DNA from 2 places in the Paenibacillus sp. EB106-05-06-XG162 genome. Region 2 is predicted to be linked to the other one. Evidence: riboswitches for the same ligand, from Rfam matches in the RefSeq annotation. Region 2 holds a riboswitch; the other holds the start of a gene.
What was found. A riboswitch is a leader RNA that binds a small molecule or an ion and turns the genes downstream of it on or off. The one in region 2 is predicted to bind glycine.

Region 1: linked by a shared signal. The riboswitch ahead of gcvT (glycine cleavage system aminomethyltransferase GcvT) and the one ahead of AC3WU2_RS16665 (amino acid permease) in region 2 are both predicted to bind glycine.

The regions. Positions count from the first base shown of each region.
Region 1 covers NZ_JBYTDT010000001.1:924,264-940,385, forward strand. Annotated here, with positions in the region: gene AC3WU2_RS03995 (discoidin domain-containing protein) at 1-1,915, shown strand, start outside; gene AC3WU2_RS04000 (LamG-like jellyroll fold domain-containing protein) at 1,949-4,786, shown strand; gene AC3WU2_RS04005 (HelD family protein) at 4,870-7,017, opposite strand; gene AC3WU2_RS04010 (TetR/AcrR family transcriptional regulator) at 7,214-7,783, shown strand; gene AC3WU2_RS04015 (MFS transporter) at 7,850-9,241, shown strand; gene AC3WU2_RS04020 (luciferase domain-containing protein) at 9,268-9,588, shown strand; gene AC3WU2_RS04025 (hypothetical protein) at 9,752-10,654, shown strand; gene gcvPB (aminomethyl-transferring glycine dehydrogenase subunit GcvPB) at 10,741-12,198, opposite strand; gene gcvPA (aminomethyl-transferring glycine dehydrogenase subunit GcvPA) at 12,195-13,547, opposite strand; gene gcvT (glycine cleavage system aminomethyltransferase GcvT) at 13,544-14,671, opposite strand; glycine riboswitch at 14,775-14,874, opposite strand; glycine riboswitch at 14,878-14,972, opposite strand; gene gcvH (glycine cleavage system protein GcvH) at 15,180-15,572, shown strand; gene AC3WU2_RS04050 (MarR family winged helix-turn-helix transcriptional regulator) at 15,858-16,122, shown strand, end outside.
Region 2 covers NZ_JBYTDT010000007.1:109,410-125,531, reverse strand. Annotated here, with positions in the region: gene AC3WU2_RS16740 (CotS family spore coat protein) at 1-405, opposite strand, end outside; gene AC3WU2_RS16735 (glycosyltransferase) at 457-1,749, opposite strand; gene AC3WU2_RS16730 (serine/threonine protein kinase) at 1,934-2,497, shown strand; gene AC3WU2_RS16725 (phosphotransferase enzyme family protein) at 2,475-3,446, shown strand; gene AC3WU2_RS16720 (alpha/beta fold hydrolase) at 3,490-4,458, opposite strand; gene AC3WU2_RS16715 (MFS transporter) at 4,891-6,081, shown strand; gene AC3WU2_RS16710 (SAM-dependent methyltransferase) at 6,199-7,758, opposite strand; gene AC3WU2_RS16705 (DNA alkylation repair protein) at 7,788-8,495, opposite strand; gene AC3WU2_RS16700 (DUF8821 family protein) at 8,597-9,061, opposite strand; gene AC3WU2_RS16695 (hypothetical protein) at 9,325-9,708, opposite strand; gene AC3WU2_RS16690 (GntR family transcriptional regulator) at 9,780-10,145, opposite strand; gene AC3WU2_RS16685 (ABC-2 transporter permease) at 10,142-10,798, opposite strand; gene AC3WU2_RS16680 (ABC transporter ATP-binding protein) at 10,791-11,645, opposite strand; partial or broken gene AC3WU2_RS16675 (GyrI-like domain-containing protein) at 11,753-12,037, shown strand; gene AC3WU2_RS16670 (agmatine deiminase family protein) at 12,113-13,252, shown strand; gene AC3WU2_RS16665 (amino acid permease) at 13,389-14,777, opposite strand; glycine riboswitch at 14,935-15,014, opposite strand; gene AC3WU2_RS16660 (helix-turn-helix domain-containing protein) at 15,459-16,122, shown strand, end outside.

The DNA.
Region 1 (16,122 bases), on a different contig from region 2:
TTTTCCTGCGAACCATGCGAATGATGGCAAGCCGGAGACGAGATGGTCTGCAGCAGACAGTCTGACAGGTCATACGTTAACAGTGGATTTCGGTAAAATGTATTCGATCCAAGGCTCTGAGACCTCGTTCGAATCCAGTACGAAGGCTTATCAATATAAAATTGAAGTTCGTGAAGACAATACATCGAACTGGATTCAAGTTGCGAATCGTACAGCGAATACGGAAGCGGGTGCGGTGTTAAAAGACAACTTCGCCAGCCGCGGAAGGTATGCGCGTATTACGATTACTGGCTTGCCAGATGCGGCAGCGAAAGCGAGTATTTCGGAATTTAAGCTATTCGGCTATTCGCTTGGCGGCATTACCAAGGTAACTGGCGTTACATTGGATAAACCGACGCTTAGCATGGATGTGCTAGGAGCTTCAGCAACACTCACAGCGACGGTTGCCCCAGTAGATGCATCGATTAAGACAGTAACATGGAGCAGTAGTGATCCTTCCATTGCCATGGTCGATGCGCAAGGTGTCGTGACAGCGAAAGGTCAAGGTACGGCGACTATTACAGTAACAACGACGGACGGTAATTTCAAAGCAACGAGCGAAGTGACCGTGAAAGGCCAAGAGAATTTGGTGAAAATTCCACAGTCTCAAATGACTGCAACGGCAACAAGCTTCGAAACAGGTGAGAATGATCCGAAGTATGCGATTGACGGTGATTCTGAGACGCATTGGCATACGAAATGGTATAACGTGGATCCACTTCCTCAATCTTTGATGATTGAGCTTGGCGGTACGTATACGATCAGTAAAGTCGATTACTTACCGCGACCAGAGGCGAGCAACGGTACAATTTTGGCCTATAATGTATATGTCAGTGAAGATGGTGTGAACTATACGAAGGTTGGAAGCGGCAAATGGCTGAGGAACAATCTGTTAAAAGAGATCAACTTCGCCCCTGTCAAAGCCAAGTTTGTGAAGCTCGAAGCGACGGAAGGTGTCGGTGACTTCGCTTCCGTAGCAGAGCTCAATGTCTATCGTTCTTCCGATTCCCAAGCGGAGCTTCAATCGATCGCATTGAATGCATCGAGATATACGGTCAAAGTTAATGAGTCGACTTCCGTTCAAGTGACGGCGAAATATGCAGATGGATCGAGCAAAGAGGTTACCGCGCAAGTCAAATTGACAGTTGCTCAGCCAACCATTGCTTCGCTGACAAGCGGTAGTCTGAAAGGGATTGCCGTAGGCGATACAACCATCACAGCTAGCTTTGGCGGCAAAACAGCAACAGCAGATGTACATGTAAATCCGGCGGCTCCGACAAGCCCTGCGACATCCCTTACAGGGGATAGCACAGTTCAAGCTGGTAAGGACTTTAAAGTTCGCGTTGGCTTAAACGGTGTAACAACCGACGTCTATGCACAAGAGCTTGCATTGACTTACGATACAAGTGCACTTGAAGTGGTAGCCGTAAATCCTGTGAAAGATGGTTTGAATCTTCTACAAAAATCAGATATTAATGGTAAATTGCATTACATTATTGCAAGCGAAGGTCCAGGCAAAGCGATTAAAGGCGATGCACAAGTCTTGGAGATAACGTTCCGAGCAAAGAGTACGGAGCAAGATCGAACGGCGAACATCAGCTTGGTTAATGCCGTGCTGGGTGATGCAACAGGAGCAGAAGTTAGTGCGACACCATCATCTTTCCGAATTCAAATTGTAACGGTACCGCAAGGCATCCCAGGCGACTTGAACCATGATGGCAAAGTGTCAATCGGTGACCTTGCATTGATGGCGCTGAACTACGGTAAGACGACAGCAAGCCCAGATTGGGAGAAGATTAAACATATGGATCTGAAGAAAGACGGTGTCATCGATATTCTTGATCTAGCAGAAGTAGCGAGTCTGATTCTGAAGTAAGCCAAATTTTGAAGTTGAGGAGGAAGTTAGGCAATGGACATCAAACCGAGTCGCTTCGGGATTTCACAAGTGATGTCGAAGTTACTTATAGCTGCGATGGTTCTTCAATTATTTACCACCTGGGTGGGTGTGGGTCAAGGGGATGCTGCGGAAGCAGCGTCCCACACCACTACGAAACGCCCAGACGGTAAGAATCTTGTTTTTCCGGTGCTAAGTGACATTCATATCGGTCATACACCGAAGGATGTTCCGAAATGGCAGATGGTATTGAACCAGCTGAACGCCATTGCGCCGAACTATGACGCTCTAGCAGCAGTTGGCGATATTACGGACAGTGGGACGGTTGCTCAATATGACACGTTAATGAGCAATTACAACAACTTGAAAGTCCCGAATGCAGTGTCACTCTTCACCATTGGGAATCATGATTATATCAATGGATCAGCAGGTGCGATGCAGCAACGCTTTAAAGACAAGACGGGTATGAGCGGCATCTATTATGACCAGTGGATCAACGGTTATCATTTCATTATTCTGGGGAGCGAGGATGGTACGCGGGATGGTACGCTCTCTGATGCTCAGCTAAATTGGCTTGATACGAAACTCGCAGAGGAGGCAGATCCGAACAAACCCATCTTCGTGTTCTTGCATCAACCGATTACGAATACGGTCTATGGCAGTGATTTGTGGGGACACAAACAGAATGCAACGAAGCTGTACAATACGATTGCGAAATATCCGCAAGTCATCACATTCTCGGGACATTCCCATTATGTTCTAGATGATCCAGGCTCCATTAATCAACGCGATTTCACGGCAGTCGGTACGGCTGCAGTACGTTATCCAGAATTAGAGCCAGGGAAAATTCAGGGTATTCATCCGAGCGATGAGATCACACAAGGGCTTGTCGTTGAAGTGCTTGATAACGAAGTACACATCAAACGCAGAGATTTCCATACCAATGCTTGGACAGGGGACGATTGGGTCGTCAAGTATCCAGCCGTGAAAAATCAATTTACGTATACCGATGATCGTGACAAGGTGAAGCCTTCATTCCCTACCTCGGCCAAAGCGACCATCGATCCAGCCAGCATCGGTCCGAAGCAAATGCGTGTGACTTTCGATCAAGCTACGGATAATCTATTCGTGCGGTCATATGAGGTGAGAGCGATTAACGTGGCAACCGGAGGGACGGTACAATCGTTCCTCGCGTTCGCCCAGCAATATGACGATCCGGCGCCGACGCAGCTATCGTTCGATATTAGCGGACTTCAGCCGGAGACCCAATATCGAATTGAGGTCACAGCGATTGATTCCTTCAACAACCGTAGCGACGCTCCTCTTCAGGTGGAGGCGACAACAGGGAACAAACCTGTACTTGAAAAGCCAGCTGCGGATGTCATCGATATTGACTTTATCGATGGCACAGGGAAGGATCGTTCACCAGCACAGAACCACGCGACGTCAACTGGCAGCAGTGCCAAGATCGTCTATAGCTCCGAGTTTAAAAAATATGTTGCCCGGATGAATGGGACGACTGACGAATATTTCAGTATTCCGGTTAGCAGCTCGATCAAGAATGTGAAGAATCAATTTACGCTAGAATCCTTATTCAAGCTGAACTCCACACGCAACCAAGATGTGTTTGGGAATACGCAAAGTTCCGGTATGATTTTCGAGTCGACGACCAGTGGAAAAATGGAGTTGTGGGCACACATCGGCGGTAGTTACAAGCGTCTAGGCGTTCAATTGGAGCCGAACAAAATACATCATCTTGTCGCGACCTATGACGGTGCTCAAATTCTCCTCTTCTTAAATGGTGCTCAAGTTGGTTCGATGGCAGCGACGGGCACGATTGCTCAATCAGATATCCAATTTGCGATTGGTGCTGATCCTGAAGCGAATAATCGCGGGAACTATGTATTAGATGGCGATGTGAGCGTCGCGAGATTATACAGCTATGCGATTTATCCGGAGCAAGTACAAATGCTCTATAATGATCTGGCGCAGCGAATGTCTATCGAAGAAATGAATACGTTGTATAACGACATTCAGTTTGCCAGACAACTTGCAAGTGATACGTCTGTCGTCGGGACGAATCCGGGACAGTATCCTGCAAGCGCGATGAATATTTACACAACGAAAATAAACGCAGCCGAGCTTGTGCTTAAGACAAGAACCGTTACGCAGGAACAGGTTCAAACTGCAATTCAACAGTTGAAAGAAGCCAAAACCGAGCTCGACAAATCGAAAAATGTACCTGAAGCGAATCATATAACAGCCCTAGCAGCAAGCAAGAATGCTGTAGAGGAAGGGCAATCGTTCACGGTGAAGCTAGCCATTAATCGTGTTACCAAGAGCGTCTATGCTGAAGATGTGACGATTCAGTATGATGCGAGTTTGCTTGAATACATGGATGCAAAGTCTTTGCAATCTAACCTTCATCTCATACCAAATGCATCCAAAACCCCAGGAACACTAAGGTTCATTCTTGTAAGTATGGGCGCTGACAAAGGAATCTCGGGAGATACCGACGTGTTCGAGATGACATTTAAGGCCAAACCCGTTGATCAAGCTGCATCGGCAAAAGTAGCCGTCAACAAAACCGTGTTAGCGGATGAAAATGGTCAAGAGCTTGAAGCAAGTCTTTCGACTATTAACGTGCAAGTCACACCAATTTCAGGACCAAGTTCACCGGATGTGAACCATGATGGAAAAGTTAGTATCGGTGACCTTGCGATAATCGCAGCACATTATGGCAAGACAACAGCAAGCCAAGACTGGCAGCAAGTGAAGCAATATGACCTGAACCATGACGGCAAAATTGACATCTCTGATCTTTCGGCAGTTGCGTCTCAGATTATTAAGTAATAGACACATTGGCTATACGGCCAAAAAAGGCTGCACCATTGACGATTATGACAATAGTGCAGCCTTTCCTTTGATGAAGGATGTTATTTCGTAATAAACGGTGTCAATTCGCCATGGTAGAGAACCCATAACTCATGCAATGCACGGGTACAACCGACGTAGAGGAGCTTCGCATCCATGGCGCCTTCCCGGTAGTGATGTGAATCGACATCCATGAGTAGTACAGCGTCGAATTCTAACCCTTTGGATAGATAGACGGGAAGAACGGAAATACCTCCCAGGTATTCACTCTTACTGCCATCGATTAGATTGACGTTCACGCCGCTTGTTTCGAGCTTCGTATAAAGTGCTTTAGCTTCTTCCAACGTGCGTGTAAGCAGTGCCGTCGTATTATATTCTGATTGATGGAATTGTTCGATAGCCTTCTGAATGAAGGAGACTTCCTCTTCAGGTGCGACGGATTTGACTTGTACTTGATGACCGCTGCGGAAGACGGGTTCTGCGAGCAGATCGGTCTGCACCCCGTGCTTCAGAATTCCATTCGCGAAATCGATAATCTCCATCGTCGATCGGTAGCTGCGCGTTAACGCGAAATACGCCGTATCAGAAGCATCGAATAAGGATTGCATCTCGCGCCATTCATGAATGCCTTGGTAGGCGTGAATGCCCTGTGATAGATCTCCAAGGATAGTAAAAGAATGATTACGTACGAATAGATCGAGTACAGCCACTTGGAATGGTGAGAAATCCTGCGCTTCATCAATGACGATATGGTCGAATCGCGAGCTGCTCTCAATATCGTGCAATTTCACATGGATATAGAGCAATCCTGCAAGATCCTCATGGCGAATTTCGCCGTTTTTGAGCGTCGCATTTGTCTGCTTCACGACACCCGCCGGAATGGATTCGAACCGGTCGGAAGGAAAGATGTCGCCTCGTTTACCCTGTTGGAACAAACTTTTGTAAATCGCAAAGGCGTTAAATTCCGGCCATTTTTTCGTATACGCCTTGAGTCGTTGGCTGGACTTTTGCTTGAAATCCTTCAGCCTCACCTTATTCGTAATCGGCTTGAGCTCCATCTCAATCCAGCGATTGATTCTCGCAAGCACGCGTTCTTTACGTTTGGCTAATGCATAATGCTTATATTCTTCAAAGAACCATTGATGAATGGTCTGAAGCGGGAGGACTTTGCCGTCCCAGGCTTCAAAATCGGTCTCAGGCACGCTAATTGTCCCGAGTTGTTCGAGGGATTGATCGATCCAATCCCGGAATCGGATGGATCCTTTGTAACGACCAGATACATCATCATTGAGCACTGGCCGGTTATCAAGCGACTCGAACCAGATCGACCACATATCGGATGGCGGGAGCAGCTTTGCATCTAAATCAAGCAAGTTCATCGCCCAATCCGCGTATGTGTTCTGCTGGATGTTCCCGACACCTAGTTCTGGTAATACATCTGAGATATAATTCAAGAACATTTGGTTCGGTGCGAATATAATCATACGTTCTGCTCGTATTTGTTCTTGGTATTGATAGAGTAGGAAGGCAAGACGGTGCAGGGCGACGGTTGTTTTTCCACTACCGGCAACCCCTTGGATCATTAATGCGGTATTTTTCGCAGCCCGGATGATCTGATCCTGTTCGGCTTGAATGGTGGAGACGATATCACGCAAGCGGTTATCTTTGTTCTCACCGAGCCGATAGAGCAGGAATTCATCGGATACAGCAGGTTGATCATTATCGCTATCGCGGACATAGGTATCAACAACGCGCTGAAGTATTCTTTTGCGAATGACAAGATTTCGTTTGAGATAGACAAGGCCTTCGATGGTTCCGTCGGGCGCTTCATACGATGCGGGTCCAAGACCACCCGTGAAGGAGTAGAAGAGGCTGGCGATCGGCGCGCGCCAATCGACTACGAGCGGATTCTCCTGTTCGATCTCCTGATCTTCACCGTGATTGACACCGACTTTGCCAATGTAGAGAGGAGAGGGGGCTGATGAATTTCCTGTCTGGAAATCCAGTCGTCCGAAATACGGTTCATTCTCTGCGCGACTTAGCCGCTGACGTCTTTGCTCTCTCGTGTCCTCTAACACTTGTTCCGTAAAATCACTTCCGGTATAGACCGGTGTATTGCGTAGTTTGGCCAGCTGTTGATCGATTTGCGCTTGGGCAATTTCGAGCTGACGGAGTTCGTCTTGATAGGCACTTTGAAAAGTGTCTTCCATTTTCAGTTACCTCCTAAGATTTATTGGTTCCGTATGAAAGGAGTAAGTAATATATCATAAGGAATGGTAAAAAGCAAACGTTTCGATAAAAACTTCTAGGATGATAAGAGGGGCTCTTCCTGTTATTGACAATCAAGAAAGAATGGAATAAGATAGAAATGTAAGTAAGTACTTGCATTCAAGGTGGGTAGATCAAATGACTAATAATCGTAGCACAAGCGATAAAATACTCCAGGCAGTGATTGATCTAATGGCTGAGAAAGGGTATGACGGGACATCAACCAAGGAAATAGCCCAGGTTGCAGGCGTGAATGAAGTGACCGTATTTCGCCACTTCGGCACGAAAGGGAAGTTGCTGGAAGCTGCGCTGAAGCGCAATCATTACGCGGAGGAAATGACGAAGCTGTTCCACGATCGTCTGGTCGGTGATTTGCATGCAGATCTGCTCTTGATTGGTAGAACATATCATCAGATCATGAACCAGAATCGTAAACTCATCTTAATTGCACAGAAGGGCGGCAGCAGCCTTCCAGAGGGGGTTAGTGAAGAGGCGGACCGACATCCGCAGCAGCTCAAGAAACTTCTGACGGACTATCTGATGGAGATGTCTAATGAAGGGAAGGTAATGACCACGAATCCGGAATTACAGGCATTATCATTCATGTGGATGCATTATGGTGCATTTAACAGCTGGCTTAGTTCTCATGTGCTGGAAGAGTTTATCGAGGAGAGTACGCGGCTATTCGCTAGGGCTTTAACGCCCTAGTTTTTTTCCGAGTAATATGCAAGTGTGTACTTACATGCATTCTATATTATCCAAGGAGTGATTCTTATGACATTCGATTCGCATCAGAAGAAAGGTTCCATCTTAATGCGTTTGTTAATGTTCACCGTTATGATTTCCTCCATGAGTGCCATCATGTTCAATGTCGTTCTTCCGCAGATCAGTCAGGAGTTCCAATTATCAATCGCAGAAGTAAGCTGGCTCACAACCGCCTATACGCTCATCTATGCTTTTGGCACGGTAACGTATGGTAAACTGTCTGATCGGTTTCAACTGAAGACGCTCATGACGTTTGGATTAACTTTATTTGCGATTGGGTCGCTGATTGGTCTTGTCTCTCAAGTCTTCTGGGTCGCACTTCTAGGACGTTGCTTGCAATCTGCAGGCGCTGCGGCTATTCCTGCGATGGCTTTGATGATACCGATTCGATATTTTGCGCCGGAGAAGCGGGGTTCTGCCATAGCTATGACAGCCGTTGGGATCGCGCTGGGTGGTGCTCTCGCCCCTGTGATTGCAGCAGTTCTCGTCAGTGTTGCGAACTGGAGATGGTTGTTCCTCCCCTCACTGCTCATCTTAGTATTGCTTCCGATCTATCGCAAACATTTGGAATTCGAGCCGAAAAGTAAATCGACTACATTTGATTGGCCTGGCGGCGTGCTGCTCGCGGTATCCGTCTCAACTCTGCTGCTCGGCATCACGAACAAGACGTTCTGGTTGTTGATGATAGGCGCAGTGGCATTGATCCTCTTCGTCTTACGCATCCGTACGGCTCATGAAGCGTTCATTCAACCCCAATTGTTCCGCAACACGAAATATACGACCGCTCTTGTGTTAGTATTTCTTATCCATTGTATCGGGATATCGTTATACTTCTTAACTCCGATTTTGTTCGCGGACGTCTACCACTTGGATTCCGCTTGGATCGGATTCGCGATGGTTCCTGCTGCGATCGCCTCCTCCATTCTGGGAAGACAGGGGGGCAAGCTCGCGGATAAGAAGGGAAATACGCATCTGTTCTCGATTGCTTCCAGCAGTTTAATCTTGTGCTTCATCTTCATGTCTATCTTCGTAGGCATTTCGCCGTTATGGATATCGCTATTCCTCGTTTTCGGCAATGTTGGTCAATCCTTCATGCAGGTGGCTATGTCTAATTTCATTTCTACGACCTTGCCCAAAGACCAAGTTGGCGTAGGGATGGGCTTATTCTCGATGATCGGTTTCATTGCCCAAGGCGTCGCGGCCAGTCTCTACAGTATGGTGTTGGCAACGGGTTATACGTTGAATTGGAATCCGCTTCATCTAGATCTGAATAGTCAGTTGTATAGTAATGTGTATCTTGTTCTTGCTTCACTTCACGTAGGAATCTTATTGTTCTTCCGGATCCGATTCCGGGTGAAGCAACCAATGACCGCTCTGGAGCGTACCGTCAAACAATCCTAATTCGATGTTCAGGGGAGAGATGAGATATGACTTTATCCGTGAAACAAATCATTAGCGAACAATTACTGACATGGTCAGACGTGACGCAGCAGCCCCACCGTTTCGGTGGAATCGAATTTCTGTATCAAGGGAAGGAAATTGGACATTTGCACGGTGATTTCTTAGTGGATATCCTGATATCCAGACCATCGCGAGATCAGTTCATTGCAGAAGGGCGCGCAAAGCCTCATCATATCTATCCAGAATCCAGTTGGATATCCGTGTACATCCAATCGGAAGAGGATATCGCGGACGCGATTGAGTTATTGCGTTTTAAGTATAATTATCTCGTGAGCAAGATGAAGTAGATAGATAAACTCGATAGATGTGCTGGATGTCATTCTAGAACATTCAGCGCAGCTAATTTAATGAATATCATCATTAAAATGACTTAAATCGCATGAAAAGTTGATACAAAATATGGTATAGTCTTCACGAGAACAAAAGTTCTCGTGAAGAGGAGGGGCTAGGGTGGAAATGTTAACACAATCTCGCTTTGCTCATGCACAATCATTCATGAAAAAAGGGGCACGCGCACTGGAGAAAGCGCTGTTCGAATATGAGTTTGAGGGTGGAAGCGCAGCTTCTGTCTTGGAACAGTTATCCCGTTATCAGAATCAAGACGGTGGATTCCATAGTCTTGAACCGGATATTCGTACCCCTGTGTCATCGGCGATTAGTACATCGATTGCTTTTCAAATCTTGGACAAGCTGAACGGAGAAGGGGAATATGAGGAAATCGCTCGAAATGCAATACAATATTTAATCCATACCTATCGGCAAGATCGGAAGGGATGGGATATTACCCCACGAGATGCGGATGAATCTCCTCGTGCGATATGGTGGAACTACGGCGCCTTTGATGAAACATGGGGGAACCCAAATGCGGAGTTAGCCGGTTATCTGTACAAATACCGACATCTAGTGCCCAGCGACTTCGTTCAGGAAGTGGTGGATGAAGCAATGGACTACCTATTGCATCATTCTGCATGTAATGAGATGCATGAAATGTTCTGCTACCTTCGCCTAGCGGAGCAGCTGCCGGAAGATCAGGTTCAGCGAATGACTCACCGAATCGACCAATTCATCGAGAACTGTGTGATCCATCAACCAGAGGAAGGGCAAGGGTATGGCGCTTATCCTTTGCAAGTCGCTGAGTCACCTGATGCGAGATACTTTGAGCGTTATGCTGAAGTCATTGCCGGGGAGCTTGATCGACTCATTGAATCGCAATTATCCGATGGATCCTGGGGACCGAACTGGGCGTGGGGTCGCTTTGAAGACGAATGGCCTGCTGCTCGAGAAGAATGGAAGGGGATCATTACGTTGAATCATTTACGGATTCTACGCGCTTATGGTCGGATTCAGGAATAGGTAGGGTACCGCATAAATGATAAAACGAGGCGCGTTCCGTCGGACATCAGACGAATTGTGCCTCGTTTTATATTGTCATGCCAGGATTAGCCGCAGCTGCAATTGAGTACAGGTTTCCGAGCGGCCTGCGTCTCATCAAGACGCCGAACGACAGTATCGTATGGCGCATTCAGCAACAATTCTGGATTCGTGGCTGCCTCTTCCGCAATTAGAATCATCGTATTAATGAAGGCATCCAGTGTCTCCTTGCTCTCCGTCTCTGTAGGCTCAATCATGATGCATTCCTCAACATTCAATGGGAAATAAATCGTAGGTGGATGATAGCCGAAATCGAGTAGTCGCTTGGCAATATCTAGTGTTCGGATGCCATATTGTTTGAAGCTCTTACCGGACATGACAAATTCATGTTTGCACACCCCTGGATATGAAATCTCGTAGTATGGTGCAAGCCGGTGCATCATATAGTTCGCATTCAATACGGCATATTCCGAGACTTGGCGTAATCCTTCTGGGCCATAGGTACGGATATACGTGTAGGCGCGAACAAGGATGCCGAAGTTACCATAGTAAGCTTTGACTCGACCGATAGACTGCGGGATGTTGTCATCCAAGTAATAGCTGCCATCCTCTCGTTTTGCGACGATCGGTTTGGGGAGGAATGGGGTGAGGATTGCTTTGACCCCAACAGGTCCCGCACCCGGTCCGCCGCCGCCATGCGGCGTACTCATTGTCTTGTGGAGATTCAAATGGACGACGTCGAAGCCCATATCTCCAGGTCGCGTAATGCCCATGATCGCATTCGAGTTGGCACCGTCATAATAGAGAAGACCGCCTGCTTCATGCACGATACGAGCAATCTCTACGATCTGCTCCTCGAAGAGCCCAAGTGTGTTCGGATTGGTGAGCATCAAGGCTGCCGTATCTTGACCTACAACAGAACGGAGGGCTTCAAGGTCAACATGTCCACGAGCATTCGAAGGAATCGTGATGGTCTCGAAGCCGGCGACGGTTGCGCTAGCTGGATTCGTACCATGAGACGTGTCCGGCACGATCACCTTGGTACGTACTTCGCCTCGGCTCTCATGGTAGGCTCGAATCATCATGAGTCCCGTCCATTCCCCATGCGCTCCCGCAGCAGGCTGAAGCGTGACTTGATCCATCCCCGTTAACGCCGCGATATCTTGCTGAAGGGTGTACATGAGGCCTAGTGCGCCTTGGATGCTCGCTTCCGGCTGGTAAGGATGGATCTTAGCGAAGCCTGCAAACCTTGCAACATCTTCATTGATCTTCGGATTATATTTCATCGTACAGGATCCTAATGGATAGAAGCCATTATCGATCCCGAAGTTCCGACGCGAAAGGGCGGTATAATGCCGGATGACATCGACTTCATAGACCTCTGGCAGCGCCGCAGGTTCTGTGCGTAAGAAGGATGACGGAATCATTTCTGATAGGTTAACTTCAGGGACATCGCATTCAGGCAGTGCGTAAGCAACGCGTCCTGGTTGACTTAACTCGAAGATTAAAGCTTGGTTCTGGCTCATAGACATGCCTCCAAACGCGCTACGAATTGATCGATCTCATCTTTGGTTCTCCGTTCGGTTACAGCAACTAACAGATGTCCTTGCAATTCTGGATAGGCAAGACCAAGATCATACCCGCCGAGGTAACCAGCAGCAAGTAATTGTTCATTGATTTGAGTGACGTTCGCTTCTTCTGGCAGCTTGATGACGAATTCATTGAAGAACGGAGATGTGTTGGCGATAGCAAGCCGTTCTGAATGGCGGATTGCATTTGCCGCATAGTGCGCTTTCTGGATATTCAATCGCGCTACATCTTGAATTCCTTGCTTGCCCATGGTGGACAGATAGACGGATGCGCATAAAGCTAACAGAGCTTGGTTCGAGCAAATATTGGAGGTCGCTTTTTCCCTGCGGATATGTTGTTCTCTGGCTTGTAAGGTCAAGACAAAGCCACGCTTCCCATCGCGGTCAAGGGTCTGTCCAACGATACGACCCGGCATTTTACGCATCAAGGCTTCTGTTACTGCGAAATACCCGCAAGTAGGACCGCCAAGCGATGCTGCAATTCCGAATGGCTGCGCATCCCCGATGACGACGTCAGCACCCAACTTGCCAGGACTTTCAAGCACCCCGAGCGATAGCGGGTTGCTACTAACGACGAGTAGTCCTTTGTGTGCATGAATCATATCGCCAATCGTGCGAATATCTTCAATACAACCGAAGAAGTTAGGGGACTGGATTAGAACTGCCGCAGTGTTAGTTGAGATCATCGATTCCAGGTGCGAAAGATCCGTTACGCCGTTCTGAACATCGATTTCTATGATGTCCAGATTCAACCCGCGAGCGGAAGTCTGTAGAATTTGACGTGCTTCGGGATGAACGGCCCGGGATACGATGAGTTGTTTTCTTCTCGTCGCGCTAGCTGCAAGAGAGCCAGCTTCTGCGAGGGCCGTTGCTCCGTCATACATACTTGCATTCGCGACGGCCATGCCTGTTAACTCACAAATATAAGATTGAAATTCGAAAATCGCTTGCAGTTCGCCCTGACTGATCTCGGGCTGATAAGGTGTGTAGGCGGTATAGAATTCAGAGCGGGAAATGACATGATTGATGACGACAGGGACATGATGATCATAGATGCCTGCCCCGAGGAAGCTTGTATACCGGTCAAAATCAGCATTCTGATCGGACAATTGCTTCATATGGCGGAGTAAAGATATTTCATCCAGTGCTTCAGAGATGGGAAGAGTGCCTTGATAGCGTATTTCTGTCGGGATGTCTTGGAATAATTGTTCCATGGAATCCATTCCGATGACTTGTAACATGTCGGCTTGGTCTTGTGGTGTCATAGGCAGATAGCGATGTTTCATATTGTTTTCGTGCCTCCTGTCGAACGTGTCTTGTTTCGATAGAATGGAGCGGGTACAATTTTGGCGCGGAGCAGTTTGCCGCGAATTTCTACTTCGACTTCGGTATCTATGGCCGTATATTTCGTATCGATCAATGCAAGACCCAGATTTCGTTTGAGTGTAGGAGATTGTGTCCCCGTCGTCACTTCGCCAATCCGGTTTCCGTTCGCAAAGACGGGATAGTGGGATCTTGGGATGCCGCGATCGACCAGTTCAAGCCCCACTAATTTACGAGACAATCCTGATTGCTTCTGGTAAGCGAGTGCTTCCTGTCCAATAAAATCCCCTTTATCAAGTTTAACGAACATTCCTAGACCAGCTTCGAGTGGTGTGATTTGGGCCGATAATTCTTGACCGTAGAGCGGCAGCTTGGCTTCAAAGCGCAACGTATCGCGAGCGCCGAGTCCAGCTGGCACGAGTCCCATCCCTTGACCTAGTTCTAACAGTCCATTCCACACAGCAGGGGCGTCTGAATCACGAACATACAATTCGAATCCGTCTTCCCCGGTATATCCTGTACGCGAGATGAGTGTTCTTACCCCGCAGACAGACGCTTCTTTCATGAACTCAAATCCAGCGAGCCCCGCGATTGGTGTCTCCGTTGCTTCCTGTAAGATCGCTTCCGCCAGAGGGCCTTGGATGGCGAGGAGCGCGGTCTGATCGGATACATTCTCTATCTTCACGTTGCTAGGCTGATGAATTTTGAGCCAATCCCAGTCTTTATCGATATTGGAGGCGTTGACGACAAGCATATAATTCGACATCGATAGTCGATACACCAATAAATCATCGACGACACCACCTGTTGGGTAACACATGCAAGTATACTGTGCTTGACCATCTTGCAGCTTGGTGACGTCGTTCGTCGTCATATGCTGGAGAAAGGCTTCGGCATCTTCGCCAGTGACGATAAATTCGCCCATGTGGGAGACATCGAACAAACCGGCTTGTTGTCGTACGGCTTCGTGTTCTTTCTGGATGCCAAGAAATTGAACAGGCAATTCCCATCCGCCAAAGTCAATACATCTTACACCGGAATGGTTAGCGTAGAGCGGGTAGAGTGGCGTTCTGCGAAGCTGAGTCATGCATTCACCTCATCTGATTGGATTGTGTAGATCGCACGCGATAACAACAAAAAAAGACAGGCAAAAGAAACGATAGATGCCGCTACGCATCCCATTTCCTTCGCTCTGTCCTTTGTACCTGAGAGTTACCTTATGGGCTGGTTCTCCCATAAGTTTCCCCTTGGGTGATTCGATCGGCTAGAAGTCTCGAATACTCTCCAGAGGTGCGTCCGGTAAAGGTCCTTTTGCCTGAGAGATTCACCTATGCAGGCTTACTCCTTCGGCGTTACCTAGGTTCGGTAATCTCTCCCGTTACCATCATCCGCTATTATTATTCCATTACTCCATTAATACTCGACCGTTCACTACCTTGTCAATCAATTTTTTGGTAATGAAAATAATTTAATGCCGGATATTGACAGTCTTGTTCTCGTTGTTCTACGCTAATAGGGAATTAGACCTCCGGAGCTAAGACAAGCAAACAATATGCAATCCGATACAGTGACATTTCGAGAAAAGAGGCGTTCAGATGAGTGAAGTAAAACCAAACTTGCGGTACAGTGAAGAGCATGAATGGGCTGAAGTGATCTCGGAGAATACGATCCGAATTGGCATTTCCGATCATGCGCAGCATCAGCTGGGGGATATTGTATTCATTGAATTTCCTGAAGTCGGCTATGAAGTGACAGCAGGAGACAGCATGGGATCGATCGAATCGGTAAAGACGGTCTCGGAATTGTACTGCCCTGTTACAGGAAAAGTAACTCGCGTCAACTCGCAATTGGAGACAGAGCCAGAACTCGTGAACAATGAGCCTTATGCAGGTGGATGGCTTGTTGAGGTGGAGGTTGACGGTACGGCGGAAGATGCGGTTCAACATTTGTTAACGGCAGATGCTTATACAGAGCTGACTAAGGACTAATGGTATAGTGAATATTGAATATTTCTAAGTAAAAAGAGTTGATTCGCGGTGAGTATGCGGCGGACAGCTCTTTTTTGCCATGTCTCTCGTATATTGAAATATAACGGGGGATTCAACCGACTCCTGAGTATACCGTGTATGGAATAAGACGACACTGAGTGATGTATCCGATAATTTGCGATGGTGCTTATCTTCATTGACACTTCATCATGAACATGATAATTTTAGATTATCTAATTGTTGAAGATCAAAAATAATTTTGATAAGGGTTTTTGGGGAGGAACTATGGAGTCATATCTAGAAAGATTTCAGAAAGCAATGGATCTCGTACACAAGAAATTGAATAGTGAAGTGATGGAGAAGCTTCCCGCTGGGATTACGCCGCCTCAAATCATGATGCTATTTCGTTTGTACAAACTAGGATTGTGCAAACTATCACAGCTCGCTGAATGTCTGGAAGTGAAGCCAAGCTCGATTACAGTCATGATCGATCGACTGGAGAAAAGCGGCTATGTCGCACGCCAATCCGATCCGAATGACCGTCGTATTG
Region 2 (16,122 bases):
CAAATCTATTTTAGAAACAGGCAGCAATGGTTCTATCCATTCCGTCACAATCCACAGTTTACCGCCTGCTTCAACATAGATACTTCCATCTCGGGTTGGAATGAACGAAGGGACCCGATATCCCAAGCCAGACATGTACTCTTGCGCTCCAATACTGAAGAGACTTCTTTGAGGGCGTCTGTGTAGAACTTTAATACTGCGGGTTCCTTTATCTGTACCTATTTTCCAAATAGCTCCGCCTTTGTCAGGCTTGGATGTTATCAGAACCATTTCATTGACCTGCATATCATATTGCTCCATGACCTGTCTTGCCAACATTTCCAATTCGGGAGGTACATACTGTTCATGCACTACATCAGGGGATAAGATTTGCTCAGCCCAAGGGACGATTTGGTAATTTTCCACCACCATCACTCCATATTTATTTTTTAGAATAAGTGATATTAGCTAAATTAATTACTGTTGAGCAATATAGTTATAATCATCTTCAATTATTGAGCGCAAATAGATGCTCATTAAGCTCTCCGCCGTTTGCGATATGGGAAACCGCTGTGTTACAAATTGTTTACCGGAATGGACCAAATAAGACTTTTCGTTAGCTTCCATTGTGATTAGTTTCCTAAGATGGGAAGTCAACATAGCCCTTGAGCATTTATTGTCATCATCATGGTCGCCAAACCAGCTATCCCACGCTTTCTCATACTTATCTGGATTGACAATACCTAAAAATCCTTTCGTACCGACTGCAATAACAGGCCTCTCGCACGACATGGCTTCAAGTGCTACTCTTCCAGTTCCAATAACACAATCGCTAATGGAATAGTACACCCCCATATTCGTAATTTCTCCGACATAATGAATGAAATGTTCATTTGTCAGACGATGCTTCTTATCTATGAGATTTAAAATGTCCTGTTGTTTGTTTCCTCCACCCGCAATAATTAGATGCAAATGGGAGTAGCCGTTTTGACGTAATGAATCTACGGTTTGAATTATTTCTTCACATATTTCGCCCTTTTCCCAGGATAACCGACCAGCGTACAAGACCACGATAGCGTCTCGGGGAAGCCCTAGCTTAGTACGGAAATGCTGTAAATAAGCAGGACCATACTTATGATATTCGTGATTATCGATCCCATTGGAGATGACCTTCGTATCGATTCCTTTGGATAGAAGAAGTCGCTTAATGGAAGGGCTCACACAAGTAATTGTTGATCCTCTCTGTAAAGATTCTAAGATATCCATGTCATAGTAGGTTCCGTGGACGGTAAAAACGCAAGGTATATGCAATTGCCTTGCTGCTAATAGCGCTAAACTGCCCGATGGGACCTGATGACAGTGAACGAGATCAATTTGTTCCGAGCTAATAACAGATTTTAATAACTCTAAATTTTTAATTCGATTCTGGTAATCAAGTTCGTAATTATCCAGAACAAAATCAATTTCATAAACAGGGCATCCTAGCCCGAGAAAATGTTCACGAAGCTTACCTTTTTTACAAGCGATAACAACGAATACTCCTTTTTTAATCAGTTCGCGTGTAACAGAAAGTGTATAGGTTTCAGTACCGCCTATATTTAACTGATCTAACACCATTAAGATTCGCATTGGAACCGAACGATTAATTAATAATGGAGTCTCAATGGGTACAGGGGTGGAAGAATGAATAACGCTTTTTGGCTTTGAGGTTTGCCTTCGCTTTCTTGGTATAATGGTGTTTTTTGGTGTTCCCCGTTTTTTTTTTAGCATGGAATCACCTCCACATAACAGGTTGGTCTGTTCTATCTCTATGCATATGTCATTAGGTGAATGGATGATTGTACATTAGTGGATTTTAGTGAAACGTATTTAAAATTGGTCAAACTCCTATGTTTCTTTTCTAAATATCAAATATGATAAATTGAATACATTTCATTTTGGGGTGGGATTGGGATTGGATAAGCAACATTTACCTGCTGATGCCGTTTTAATCGGGCGTGGAAAACAAGGAATGGTTTATCGGATCTCAGCCGACCGCTGCATTAAATTTTACAAGAATAAGGAACATGCACGTATGGAATATACAGCTTACCGTCTTGCTGAGGGATCTCCGATCATTCCTAAATTGTACGAATATGGAGAGGACTACTTGGTTATAGAGTTTCTTAATGGACATTCATTAAAGAGAACGTTGGTAAATACCAAGACGATCTCAAGAGCGGAATCCGAGCAAATTTTGTACATTATTCATGAAATGAAACGCCTGGGCTTTACGAGAATAGATATTGCCTTGTTTCACATTTATATCCAAGAGCATTCTTATAAAATTATTGATTTGGTGAATTCATATCATAAGGAGTATCCAGTACCTAAGGTAATGCTCAAGGGGTTAGCGAAGCTTGGATTATTGGGTCCATTCATGACGCACATCAAAGATTTGGATTCAGATATGTATTCAATATGGCTGGATCATATAGCGACAAGGAGCGATCGGTATGGGGACGTCTTTGCCAACTGACGTTTTATTCGCACTCAAAATGATAAGCGAATCATTTCCGGTCGGAAAGCTTAAAGGGGTAGGGCGTAAATTAGGAGGATCCTACAATCTGAATATTAAGATCGAGACAAGTAAAGGAGAATTTGTAGCCAGAATAATGAATCGATCGAATATGGCCCAGCATCTAAATTACGTACAAACCGTACTTGCAAATCTAAAGGAACAAGGACTGCCTGTCCTAAATCCGATTCTTACGCAAGAAGGGGAGGCATTCATCTCTTTCAATGATAAATTGCTGCAGGTTACTCCCTTTGTGAGAGCGGAAACCTTTCAAAACTCGCCCAAACAAGTGGCAGCGAGTGCCCGTATGCTTAGTACGTTTCACCAAGCGATTCAATTTCCCCAATCAGGACCAGAGCCTGCTTGGTCTTTCAACCGACCATCTGATTATTACTCAAACGCTCTAGCTGATTTGAAGAGAATACCAGGAATTCCAAGTCATCAGCTCTCAGAAGCGGAAAAGCTAGCAGAGGATATCATGGCGACGTGGAATCAATCACAGGAGGACTTGCCATCAGCCATTATTCATGGTGATTGGCACTTCTGGAATCAATTATATAAAGATAATGAAGTATATAGTATTATGGATTTTGATTTCATGGAACATGGAAAAAGAATTCACGACATTGCTTATTCCATGTGGGTAATATATATCATTTTGCCTAAATATACCAAGGGCTTTGATGAGCTTTTTATAAAAGAGTATATTGGTCTTACGAAAGAAGAAGTAAATATTCTGCCTGTAGCCATAGCTCGAGTGAGTTTGTTTTTCCTATGTCAATCCGCATATGCTGCTAATCCTGAAGAGAAATGGCGTAGACATTTTCGTAAGCAAATTCCATTGATTCAGTGGCTCTTATCAAATAGTAGATTTCACGAAATAGTTCAAGAAAATAACGAATATGAATAGTCCAATAAAGTAGTAAAATAGCCGTATTTTAATATCGGTTGCGTTACTTCTTCACCAAGGCCAGTATCTCTTCGGCTACCTGTTCTGGGTGATAGTGATGAATATAATGCTCAGCGTCTTCCACAATCACTTGTTTACTCTGTACGGCCCACGAGGTTAAAGCTTTTTGGCTTTCCATCCAATCACTGGAGGCCTTACCATTACTTCCTGCAGTCATAACCGTAATCGGAATGTTCAAGGGTTTCTTCCCCTTCAGAACTTCTATTGCATTTCTCTGACTCTGGCGCATCTCATCGGTAATATTTCTGTTGTTGGCTTTGAGTAACGTGGAAATTCGATCAAGTTCTTTGAGTTTATCCGGCAAAAGTTTCAGCTCATTTCGCTCGCTCGACAGCGATTCAGCAAATCCATCGAAATGATACAGCGTTCTAGCCACACCCGATTGAATTAGAAATCGTTGGAACAACGAAACTGCTGTCATTGGCGATTGTTTCGAATAATACTCCGGACTTCCTCCATCTAATAGAACGATCCCTTTCACTTCATCAGGATACTTCTGCGCAAAGTGGATCGTTTCGAGCGAGCCAAGAGAATGGCCAACTAAGATGTATGGCGGATGTTCACCTGATACTCGCAGTAATTCATGAATTTCATCGACGATATTGTTGATATCGCGTTTACGTTCTGTCTTATCGCTATACCCATAACCAAAACGGTCAATCACCGCAAATCGGGAGGAATCCTCGATCTTGTCATACAGCGGGTAAAAATCAACATACGGATTAACCGTTCCCCATCCTGCATTGAATACGATCGTCGTACCGCCTTGGCCTCCGGTATAAATGTGCATTTTATGTCCGAAAACATCGTATCTGCTCCCGACCGGCTTATATTCATTCCAATCCTGTCTAGCACCCGCCCATTGGTACACGTAGCCAATAGCCAACAAAAGGAGGAGAAGAGCAAGTCCGTAAAGCATCGACTTTCGTATAAATTTCCACAATCTTCCCATTCATATATCCCCCTATCATGAGCAAGATATTGTTATCCATTGAGAAAAACAGCCTCATTCCAAAACCTATATTCCCTAAATTGAAAACAACAAGGTGCCCGAAAGTCAAACCATGGCTTTGGACATCTTGTTATGCAAATGATACATATATGATTCGTCCAACGTCTCTCGCAATCACGACCTTCATAAATATCTCCGTTATTACCCTGTATCCGAAAGCGATTGCCTATCTCTCATTATACCATGGAATGGAAAATAACAGGAAATTTTTAGTTGAAATGATCTTAAAACCCATTAAACTCAAGGTCTCCGAGTCCATGCAATTCCTTTATACCAGTAAGGCTTTCCTAACTAAAATATTTTATGGTATGATGTTTTGATTGTGTATCTACCCTGTGACACATTTACATTCATCTAAGAAAAGAGGTATATATGCACGCTACAGAATTATCCAGAAGACATTGGTTGCTCATCTTAACACTCTCTTTATTAACATTTGTTCTCGGGACAAGCGAATTTGTTATTGTCGGAATCTTAACCGATATTTCATCGAGCCTGCATATGACAAATGCAAAAGCTGGTACACTCGTTTCTGCGTTTGCGATTACGTTTGCCATTGCCACACCACTGGTGATGTCAGCAACAAGTCATTTTCCAAAGCGTAAATGGATGTTGTTTTTGATTGGATTGTTTATAATCCTTAATGCTCTGTGCGTAATTTCGACAAGCTACATCATGCTCCTTGCACTTCGGATTTTGACGGCGATTGTAACAGGAGTTTTAATCTCTTTAGCCATGATTGTTGCAAGTGAAACCATGCCCATCGCAAAACGTGGACTTGCTATATCATTTGTTTTCGGTGGTTTCTCACTTGCAAATGTCGTTGGAGTCCCAATTGGTACTGTCCTCGCCGAACGGTATGGCTGGAATGCTACTTTCATGTTAACTACTTTCCTAGGTGGATTGGCGTTTTTGACATCTTTTTTCGTTTTGCCTAATAAGCTCAGCCAAATACGCAGTTCGATACGGGATCAGTTTTCTTTATTGGCCAAGCCACGAATTTTGATGGCTTTTTTCATTCCTGCTCTCGGATTTGGCGCAACTTATGTCGTTTTTACGTACCTTGTTCCAATATTGAAGGGAATGGGAGCACCAAATCATTCAATTAGTATAATCTTATTTGGCTACGGATTTATCTCGATTTTCAGCAACATCCTCGCTGGTAAAATTGCCAACCACAATGCAATCGGACGACTTCGGTTTGTTTTCCTCTTGCAGGCAGTTGTTCTGACAAGTTTATTTTGGACGACAAATCATTTTATTTTAGGACTTGCTAACATTGGCTTGATGTCGTTAATGGGCATTCTCTTAACAACATCTACTCAACTTTATTTAATAGACCTTGCCGAAATTTATCAGCCAAAAGCAACAGGGCTTGCTGCTTCACTTATGCCCGTGGCAAGCAACGTAGGTATCGCTTTTGGTTCTGCATTAGGCGGAATTGTATACCATCAAGGGACTTTAATGAATGTGACATGGGTCGGTGGGGTTGTTGCAGTCTGTGCAAGTATGCTAACTTTCTTTAGTCATCTTTTAGACCAAAAACAAAAGAAATTAGCATAAGAGGGAAGCTACAAAGTTAATCTTTCATTTAAAATTAAAATAAAGAAGTATCAAGAACGTTCAGTTGTTCTTTGATACTTCTTTTAAATACAGACTATGTGCATACTAAATTGGGTTTCAGTATCCTCTATTCAAATGGCTTAGCAATGCCAGTGCCTCTTCATGGTCAGGCTCAAGTTCTAATAACTTTCGCGTGTACTGCAATGCCTCTTCGTCTAATTCTAACTCGATACAACAAATCGCCAGACAATAAATTACGGTTGATGCCATTTGATCCTGGTCCGAATGCATCGATATTTCCAAAAACCGCTTAGAATCTTCGTACATTTCCATTTCAAACAGGATCAATCCAGCATCAAGTGCTAAGTTATAACGCTGCGCCATGACGTAATACGATGACCACATGATCTGAATGCCTCTTAATAGATCCAACATTTCTTCATCGTTCGCATCTGGCAGCAGACTAGAGATCTGCTTCTTACTCTGAATCAGAAATTCCGCATCATATCCACCTAAACGCCAAAAGCTTAATATTTGCTGTAGTTGCATGCTATCTATATTGCGATCTACCCATTCCTTCATACTAAAAAAATCGTCCGGCCCAAAGCGTTCAATAAATCGACGATAAGCTAATCTTGTATTCGCATAATCCTTCGGCATATCCAAATTGAGAACACAACCCACATTGATGTTCTTATAGTGATGAGGGGGAAATAAAGCCGTAGCTCCTCTTTGTTCATAATAAACCTGAATAGCATGGTAGTTTGCCGTTAAAGAAAAACTTCCGTGTAGTACCAACTCTGGCGGTTCGGAGAATTTCCAGTTATCAAGCAGATGATCTCCTTTATCTGCTGTTATTAATAGAAAGCCCTTCCGAGACAACCGATTCAACTGTTCCAAACAAGCCAAGGCCGCAACGGGAAATAAAATATGCGAATCTTCTAACTGCTCCTGATACACGGCAATGATGTCACGGTAAGGGTAGGTTTCTTGTTCATATTCCGGTGCCCGCCGATGCTCATAATGCAAAGATAGTTGATTTAACGCTTCTGACGGTTGAAGTGAATCGATATTTTCAGGACTCTCGACAATCACATCCGCTTCGTAAATGTGACCATTACCGACATAAATCAACTCTTGTGGAATACTATCAAAGAAGTAATTTGCAACGATGATTAAAGGTTGTGTTAAATCCCCCTCACGAATGGTTGTGTCAGCTACAATCAGGTTCAGAGCTGTATCATGAAGAGCATCAAATCGCGCAAAATCGAGTACTCCCTCCGCAATAAAGGATTGTAAGGCGGGATGCTCTTTCCAAGCTAACACATTGTTCATGGCCAGATCGGTCATAATGTAACGGAACGGAGGTAACGACATCCCCGCATAATCTCTCAATCGACATAACTCAAGTAATACGTGGTAAGCCAATCGTCCCGCTCCTGCTCCAAGCTCCACAATCCACACAGGATCTGATCCATGTTCCTGACTGGCCCGATCCTGAAGAAACCCAAATATCATTTCTGCATAGGAAGTCGCGATCATCGGATTACTCGTTATATATTGAGGAACTTGGTCGTTATTCCAGGCCTTCATTCCTTTTTCTTCATAATAAGTGCGCTGCAAATCCCAAATCGGTGCTTCACTAAAACGGTAACGTTGTTCTTTATTATTTGTCATTCACTCTTATCCTTTTCGCCATTATTGGACTAACACCTTACATATTTTCGTTTGAAGCCGAGCTGCCCTTTATCTGCCGCCTTTTGAATATTAACGGAAGCGTTCAAGAACTTGCTCTTTGCGCTACCGCGATTGACTTCCACCGGGCCAACTTCCTTCGCGATCTCCACCGCCTTATCATGAAGCGGCAGATAGGATACGCCCACAGTGTACATGAAATTATTCATCGCGTATTTCGTGCGTTCAGGAGCATCATGAATCGTATTTTTTACAAGTTCCAACATATCAGCAATTTTCTCTTCGGAAAATTCACTGTCTGGACGATTCCCGAGCAGCCAGCAGTAGCAGCTCCAGCCCGCCGACATTTTCAGCTCTATATCGCTTGCAATCCATTTATCGGCAACTTCTTGTGCAATATCCGTTTCTGCCAAAGTTACTGCTACCACATAATCCGACAGCATATAAAAATAAGCTCTATCAATCCACCGTTCAAAGTCCGCCTCAGACATGGCTTTGGGATCCGCGATCACCCCGGCAAAGTACATAGCATCGTAATTCCCTGTGGCATAGAGCTGCTCGGCCAAAGGTTGATTGCGTTTTATTTTCCTAAAGATGGGCTTCATCGCGCCCGTAGCCACGCCAAAAAGCGGTTCGTGCGCGCCATTGGATTGATATATTTTCTTGGTGCGTTCCTTGCCGAGAGCTTCAAGCTCTTGCATGACCATTTCTAGATTCATTGTTCGCACTTCCTTTTTAATGAAATACTATCACGATGCAAAGAAATAAATGGCACATAAAAGCCCCTTCCGCCATAATGGTGGAGGGAGCTTTGCTTACTTTAATATTGTCCTTTAATCACAAAAAACGAGCCCCGAATGGTTCCGGCTAGTTTAGACTTCTGCCTAGCAAACTTAAACTTCTCTTCTAACTCCTTTGGCACTTCCATTCCCTCAGACAGCTTAAAACCAACAGCCCGCTTCTTAGGGTCATCCACCGTATACATGACATTGATCGCAAGACCATCCTCGTAGAAAACGTAGGCAAATTGGATATTTTCCACTTGAAAACGTGATGTTTCTAAAGGTTTGGCCGCAAACTCAATATTACGTTCTTCTTTCAAAATGCGGTTCGCATAATCGAGGGTCTCCTGACTTTCGCTAGCGGGTACAACCGTAAATTCATGCTTGTATTTGTTCATAAAGTAACGGGCTTCATTCGCACGTAAACCAGCAAGCGCTTCTGCTACTGGGGAAGACTCTAAACCAACCGTAGACACATTCTTAAAATCAACGATATACGACATTTCCATCTCTCCTTCTCAAATTTCAAATTAGTCCTCTTATCTACCAAATAGTATACCAAAAATGATATAAGAGAAAATTGCTTACATAGACTGGTATTAACAAAAACCTCTTTAAATATTCGACGTTGTTGCGTCTTCATGATTTCCCGCCAATAAAATTGCGTCAAAGCCAAATGAAAGGCGCCCATTTGGGCGCCTTGTCAAAAATCATCTAATAATCCGAAGACTCTCATCGCCAACCAACCTGATCATGCCGAGCGAGATCATGTTACCGAGGCTCCCGAGAGGCGGGAGTAGTATGAGCGTCCGAGGAGAAGGCCTCCAATGGCAAAAACAATTGACACCCAGATTCCATTCTCACTCGTAGCTAAATACGAAGGAATCGAAATATTTATTGTGACTTTCAGAGCAGCAAGCAAGATGATTGCTCCAACTATTCCGAATATCTTCATGCCCGATCCGATTTTCCCTCGTTTATTGAGATTTAGTACCCATCCTTGAACCATCCCGGCTACGATGCCCAACACAGTTCCAGACAATAACAAAATCCACTCTTTTGTTCCAATGCCATTCATCGTAAACGCCCACAAAACTCCGGCAACAAGCAGCAACATTCCGATCAGAAAAATTCTATCTAACCCTTTCATGACGATTCAACTCCATTGTGTAATTTTTGAATAAGTACACTTGCCACCGACCGGACAGTATAGAGAGGCTGTTAATAAATCTTTTTCAGCAGCTCAATTACTTCATCTAGGGTGAGGCCAAAGGATTTGTAGTATGCCGTGTCGCTTTCCATTTGCTTCAGGATCATTTCGTTGCGTATTCGCAGCTTCTCATCTGACGAGAATTCGGCTACAAAACACCCTTTACCTGTTACGGTATTGATCAAACCGCTTCGTTCAAGTTCTTCCCAAGCCTTCTTTACAGTGATGACACTAACACGAAGCTCCAGGGCAGCTTGTCGAATGGGTGGCAGACAATAACCGCTCTCTAACTCACCTTTCAGAATTTGAGCGCTGATCTGTTCGAAAAGCTGCTGATAAATCGGTTTTTCAGATGTATTCGAGATCGATACGTTCATAAGATTTCAACTTTTAGGAACCGTTTGACCGCAATGCGATAAGCAATCATAGTGAATGCAATAAATATCACGATTCCTGCGATCAAAATCGATATTTGAAGCGCCGTATTGTCAACTCCGCTACCATTGAACGTGTCAGAGATAAAAGAATTCTGGATTCCGAGCCATTGTGCAACTCCGGCAAACAGCATAGCGGCCGTAATGGATGCCGCCGCCGCCCCGCCATACTTATACGCGGTCTTGTAATACATGGATATAAAGATCACGTTGAAGATCGCGAGCATGACAAAACATAGTCCCCAAAAACCCATATGCGGTGCGAAGAAATAGTAGGTCAGATTCGGGTATAGGCGGATCGTGATCATGCCATAGATCATCGCAAGAACAAGATGTAATAATTCCAGGATGACAATAACGGTTACCCTGGCTTTCACGATGTCTTTTTTGGTTACGGGCATCATCGTGGTAAACATCAAATCGTTCTGCGTTCTAAACCCGGCAAACATATTCGGTATCGTTATCCAACAAAAATACAGAGGGACGAGAAAATAGAGCCAACCAGGAACAAGCATTAAGGCGCCCATGAGTAAAGGAAGTGCAAAGAACCAAGGATTTACTCCTAATTTCAAATCCTTCATCACCAAGTTATACATACATATCCTCCTTTTTCGCGAAATAAATCATAATCTCCTCAAGACTCGGCGTCGTTGCTCTAATATCGGAAGAAGGGTCGAAGTCTCTGGAATGGATCAATCCCGTAAAGCCGAAAGAATTGATTTTGTAGGAAATCAACTGGTCCTTCACTTGTTGCAACTGACTCTCGCTACCACTAAGTAAACGATACGACTCCATAAATTCGTTTTTCTCAGAACTGGCGATAATTTGCCCGTTTTCGATGAACGTAATATAATCAGCGCATTTCTCCAAGTCGGATGTAATGTGAGTAGAGAAAAGAATGCTGATTTCGCCATCAACGATGAGTTCTTGAAAAATATCTAACAGATCGTCTCTAGCGACCGGATCGAGTCCGCTTGTCGGTTCATCAAGGACGAGAAGCTTCGCGCCATGGGATAGAGCAAGGGCTAAGCTGTACTTTACTTTCATCCCCGTCGACAATTCGGCTATTTTTTTATTTTCATCTAATTTGAATCTTCTCAGATAGTTGTAATAGGCTCCATCATCCCAATTCTTGTAGAACTTCTTAATGACATTGGTCAACGTTTTCACCTTGCTGCGCGTATAGAAATCGATGTCGCCGAATGCGTATCCGATTTCTTGCTTCAATTCGATTTCGTGTTCGGCGATGTTCTTACCCAAAATGCACACCTCACCGCTATCGATATGAATCATTTTCAAAATCGATTTTATCGTGGTTGTTTTCCCTGCGCCATTGGCTCCGATAAAACCCATAATATAGCCCTTTTCCAGTTGAAACGATACGTCTTTTAACTGAAAATTGGGGTATTTCTTATTTAAATTTCGGATGTCTAATGCCAGCATACCGTACCTCCTCATCAAATTGTGTATGTTGTGCATGCACAATGTACCATGAGGGGAATTATGAAGTCAACTGTTTTTTAACCTAATTTTGGATATTTTTATTCAGCTTAGAATTGATGATCCCGATCGTGCAGGGAAATGACGAAGATGCATCATGTGATTGGGAAATAAAAACACTCCCCCAAAAGTTTGTTGCTACGACCTTGCATATCGGAAGCTATGACTATATTGGGTACGCGCATATGGCGCTTGAAGAATGGATAGAAAACAATGGCTACGATTTGAATGGGCCGCCTTATGAAACTTACTTGAAAGGTTCAGAATGTGACTGCCCTGTGGAGGAGTATGTGACACAAGTCTGTTTTCCCATCATCAACGAAGCAAGACAATAATGGCTTGACCTTGACACAATGTCAAAGCTTATTCTACTACAAGAGAAAGCAACTAGAACTTAAGGAGATTTGAACATGAATAAGATGATTGTATTGTGCACTGGGGCTTTATTAATGGCTGGGATCTTATTAGGGTGTACGCAAAGTAAAGCGGATGAGGGTCAAAACATGAAAAAACAAAATGTAGGTTACTACACCATGCCTGATGAGAGCAGCAAGCATGAAGGCACTTGGTTGCAATGGCCTCATGACTTTACCTATGGTAATGGTCATAAAGAAAAGCTTGAATCCATTTGGATCGAGATGGCAAGCGCTCTAAGCGAAGGGGAAAATGTTCATATTATCGCCTACGATAAATACGAAAAAGAATATATTTATGATCTTCTATATGATGAGGGTATAGATATGGACAAAATTGACTTCTATATTATTCCTACGGACGATGTATGGGCAAGAGATACGGCTCCGATTTTTGTATATGACAAAGATAAAAATCTTAAACTTATGGACTGGGGCTTTAATGGATGGGGCAAGAAAACCCCGTATAAAAAAGATGCCTCCATTGGGAACAAACTAAGCAAACAGTTGGGTATGGAACGCATCGATCTCAATGAAGTCGTACTTGAAGGTGGCGCATTTGAGTTAGATGGTCATGGTACATTTTTATCGACACGTAGTGCGGTTACGAACAAAAATAGAAATCCTAAATTATCAGAAGCAGAAATTGAAGAAGTGATAGAAGAAAATCTTGGTGTTACGAATTTTATTTGGTTAGATGGTGTACCAGATCTGGATATTACAGATTTCCATATTGATGGTTTTGCTAAGTTTTATAATAAATCTACACTGATTACAATGAAAGAAGAGGATTTAGAAGAATGGGGCGTCTCCAATAAGGATATTAATACATTAATGAACGCTAAGAATGCCTTTGACAAGCCTTATCAATATGCGTATTTACCAATTACCAAAAACAATGTCGTGCTAGATAACGGAAAAAATTTGGGGTACAGAGGTTCATATATCAATTATTACATTGGAAATACCGTTGTATTAGTGCCAAATTATCATGATCCTAATGACAAAATAGCTAACGATACCATCCAGAAACTATACCCTGACCGTAAGGTTATTGGCATTGACGTGAGAGAACTTTATAAAGATGGTGGTATGATTCATTGTGTTACACAACAGCAACCCGTTAATTTAAAATGATCGCGTTTCTTTCATTTGTGAGGAAGATGACTCATGTATGTTAGTCATACATGCAGAAACAGGCCTTGCCTGCGGCAAGGCCAAGTTACTCCGAGAAATCAAAAGGCACGTTAATACAACACTAGCATCGCATAGGTCAGGCATCTGTTGATTGTTGATTCTTTCCTGATAGCTTGTTACGCTGTTCCTTCCTTCTTCTGCTCGCATACAAAGTAAATAATAGAACAAACCATATTGGTGTCAACAATAAGGCCGGACGCGTCTCTTCAGCATACAGCATAATCATGAGAATGATGGCAAACAACGTTAGGACAACATAATTAATAAATGGCGTAAACGGTGCCTTAAATTTCGATTTTGCCTGTAATTCCGGCTGTGTTTTTTTATACCGCAAATGACAAATTAGAATGACACCCCATACCCAGATAAAACAAATGGCACTAGTGGTTGTCACGATTCCAAAAGCTTGCTCCGGAATAAGCTTACTCAGAAGAGCTCCGACAGATAGGACAAGCGTAGATATGAATAACGCGTTACTGGGTACATGATTTTTATTTAGTTTGGCAAAACCGGTTTGAGCTTGGCCTTTCTTGCTCAAATTATATAAGATCCGACTTGTTGAGAACATCCCGCTGTTGCAAGCTGAAGCGGCTGACGTTAGTACGACAAAGTTAATAATTCCTGCGGCAATAGGAATCCCGACCAAAGCAAACGTTTTAACAAAAGGACTTTCGGATGGATTGAGTTCCGTCCATGGGTTAATGCATAATAGGACGATCAATGCACCGACGTAGAAGAATAGAATTCTTAACGGAATTTTATTAATCGCCGACGGGATATTTTTTTCCGGATTGGTTGTCTCCGCTGCAGATACACCCACTAGCTCCACACCGACATAGGCAAAAACAACCATTTGGAATGAAAGTAAGAATCCCGAAACTCCGTTTGGAAACCATCCCCCGTTCCCCCAAATATTTGTGACACTCACCGTTCCTGCATCTGTTTTGAATCCGATGACCAGCAACACAACACCAATAGCAATCAGCGCCAGAATTGTCACGACCTTGATTAGAGCAAACCAAAATTCCAATTCCCCGAAACTTTTAACCGTTAATAGATTGAGTGATAATAATATGATTAAACAGATGACTGCAGGGATCCACTGCGGGATATCAAACCAATATTTCACGTATACCCCGACAGCAATCACATCGGCCATGGCCGTCATGATCCAACAGAACCAATAGGTCCATCCGGTTACGAACGCGGCCCGTGGTCCAAGATAGTCCTCAGCAATGTCTGTAAAAGATTGATACCCGACTTTCGACAACAAGAGCTCCCCTAGTGCCCTCATCACGAAAAAAATGGCAATACCCACGATAAGATAAGCAAAGATAATGGATGGCCCTGCCAGTTGAATCGCTTTGCCTGATCCTAAAAATAACCCGGTACCAATGGTTCCGCCAATAGCAATAAGTTGAACATGCCGATTCTCTAAACCTCTCTTCAATTCCTGTTGTGCCATAGCATATTCCCCCTTATTCAAGTAAAAAACCATTCATGTGAAGTAATTAACAATTATTCACGCATAAAAAAAGAGATTGGATGCGCTCCAATCTCTTGATCAAAAGAATAATAAATAAGACTTGTTATACCTATTCAAATATAACAAAGTAGATATTTAATACTCTTCTGTCCTTTTGCCTGAGATTGTGAACCCTTCGGCGCCGTGGAATTCCACGGTCTCTCCAGAAGCTGCTCCTGCTATAGTACGATCCATAGCAATCATAGCTTGTTTACTATTTTGTTTTTTACCACAATAGAATTTATAAAAGTTTCGACATATCGAAACTAAAAAATTCTATTTGGCGATAAAACCTACCTCTAAACGCGGTCGCTCATCTTTGAATAACCTCGATAGTGGTTTTCTCACAACTAATTTAAATATTTTCTAATACTAATCACGTTCAAATGTTTTGTCAACGTGCCTATTTGTGGTACGGTTCTCCGCGCTGTCTATAACGGCAAGTTTACAAGTAAGGAAAACTGCTTATTCTCTCAAAAAATAAAAGCTTAGTAAGCTATAAAACAACTAATGTAACGGATAAGCTCATTCGTTTAACCAAGCGGTCATTGAGGGTATTTTATACAAAAAGTTATAATGCAATTGACTAGTCGACAAGATAGAAACGGGAGGTTAAATCCATTGAATGTTGAGATCGGCAAAAAAATCAAGGCACTTCGTTTACAAAAAGGAATGACCCAAGAAGAACTTGCGACACAACTGAATATATCTTCCCAAGCCATATCCAAGTGGGAAAACAATGTAACCATGCCTGACATACAATTGCTTCCAAGGCTATCTGTGATTTTAGGTGTTACCATTGACGAGCTGTTTGCATTAACCGATGATACCCATTTAGAACGAATAGAAAATATGATTAGTAATGAACATTTTATATCAAAAGAGGATTTTACCTATGCTGAACAATTCCTTAAGGAAAAACTTAATGATGACGAAAAGCAAGCCCAATGTCTCACATTGCTGGCTGAGTTGCACATTCATCGTTCAGGGGAGCACCGTGAATTGGCTTCCCATTTCGCCAAGGATGCACTGATACTATCTCCAACTCATAAAAGGAATCATAACGCTTTACGAGATGCCGAGAATGGAGTCATATTGGACTGGAACTTCTCCAACCGCCATAAACTCATCGCGTACTATACAAATTTTGTGACAAATCATCCAGATTACTGGCGTGGTTATGTGTGGCTGATGAACTACTTGCTTGCAGATGGCAGATGTGCAGAGGCTAAAGAAGCGTTAGAAAGATTGAATGAATTCCATCCAAGTTACTTGTATCAACTCT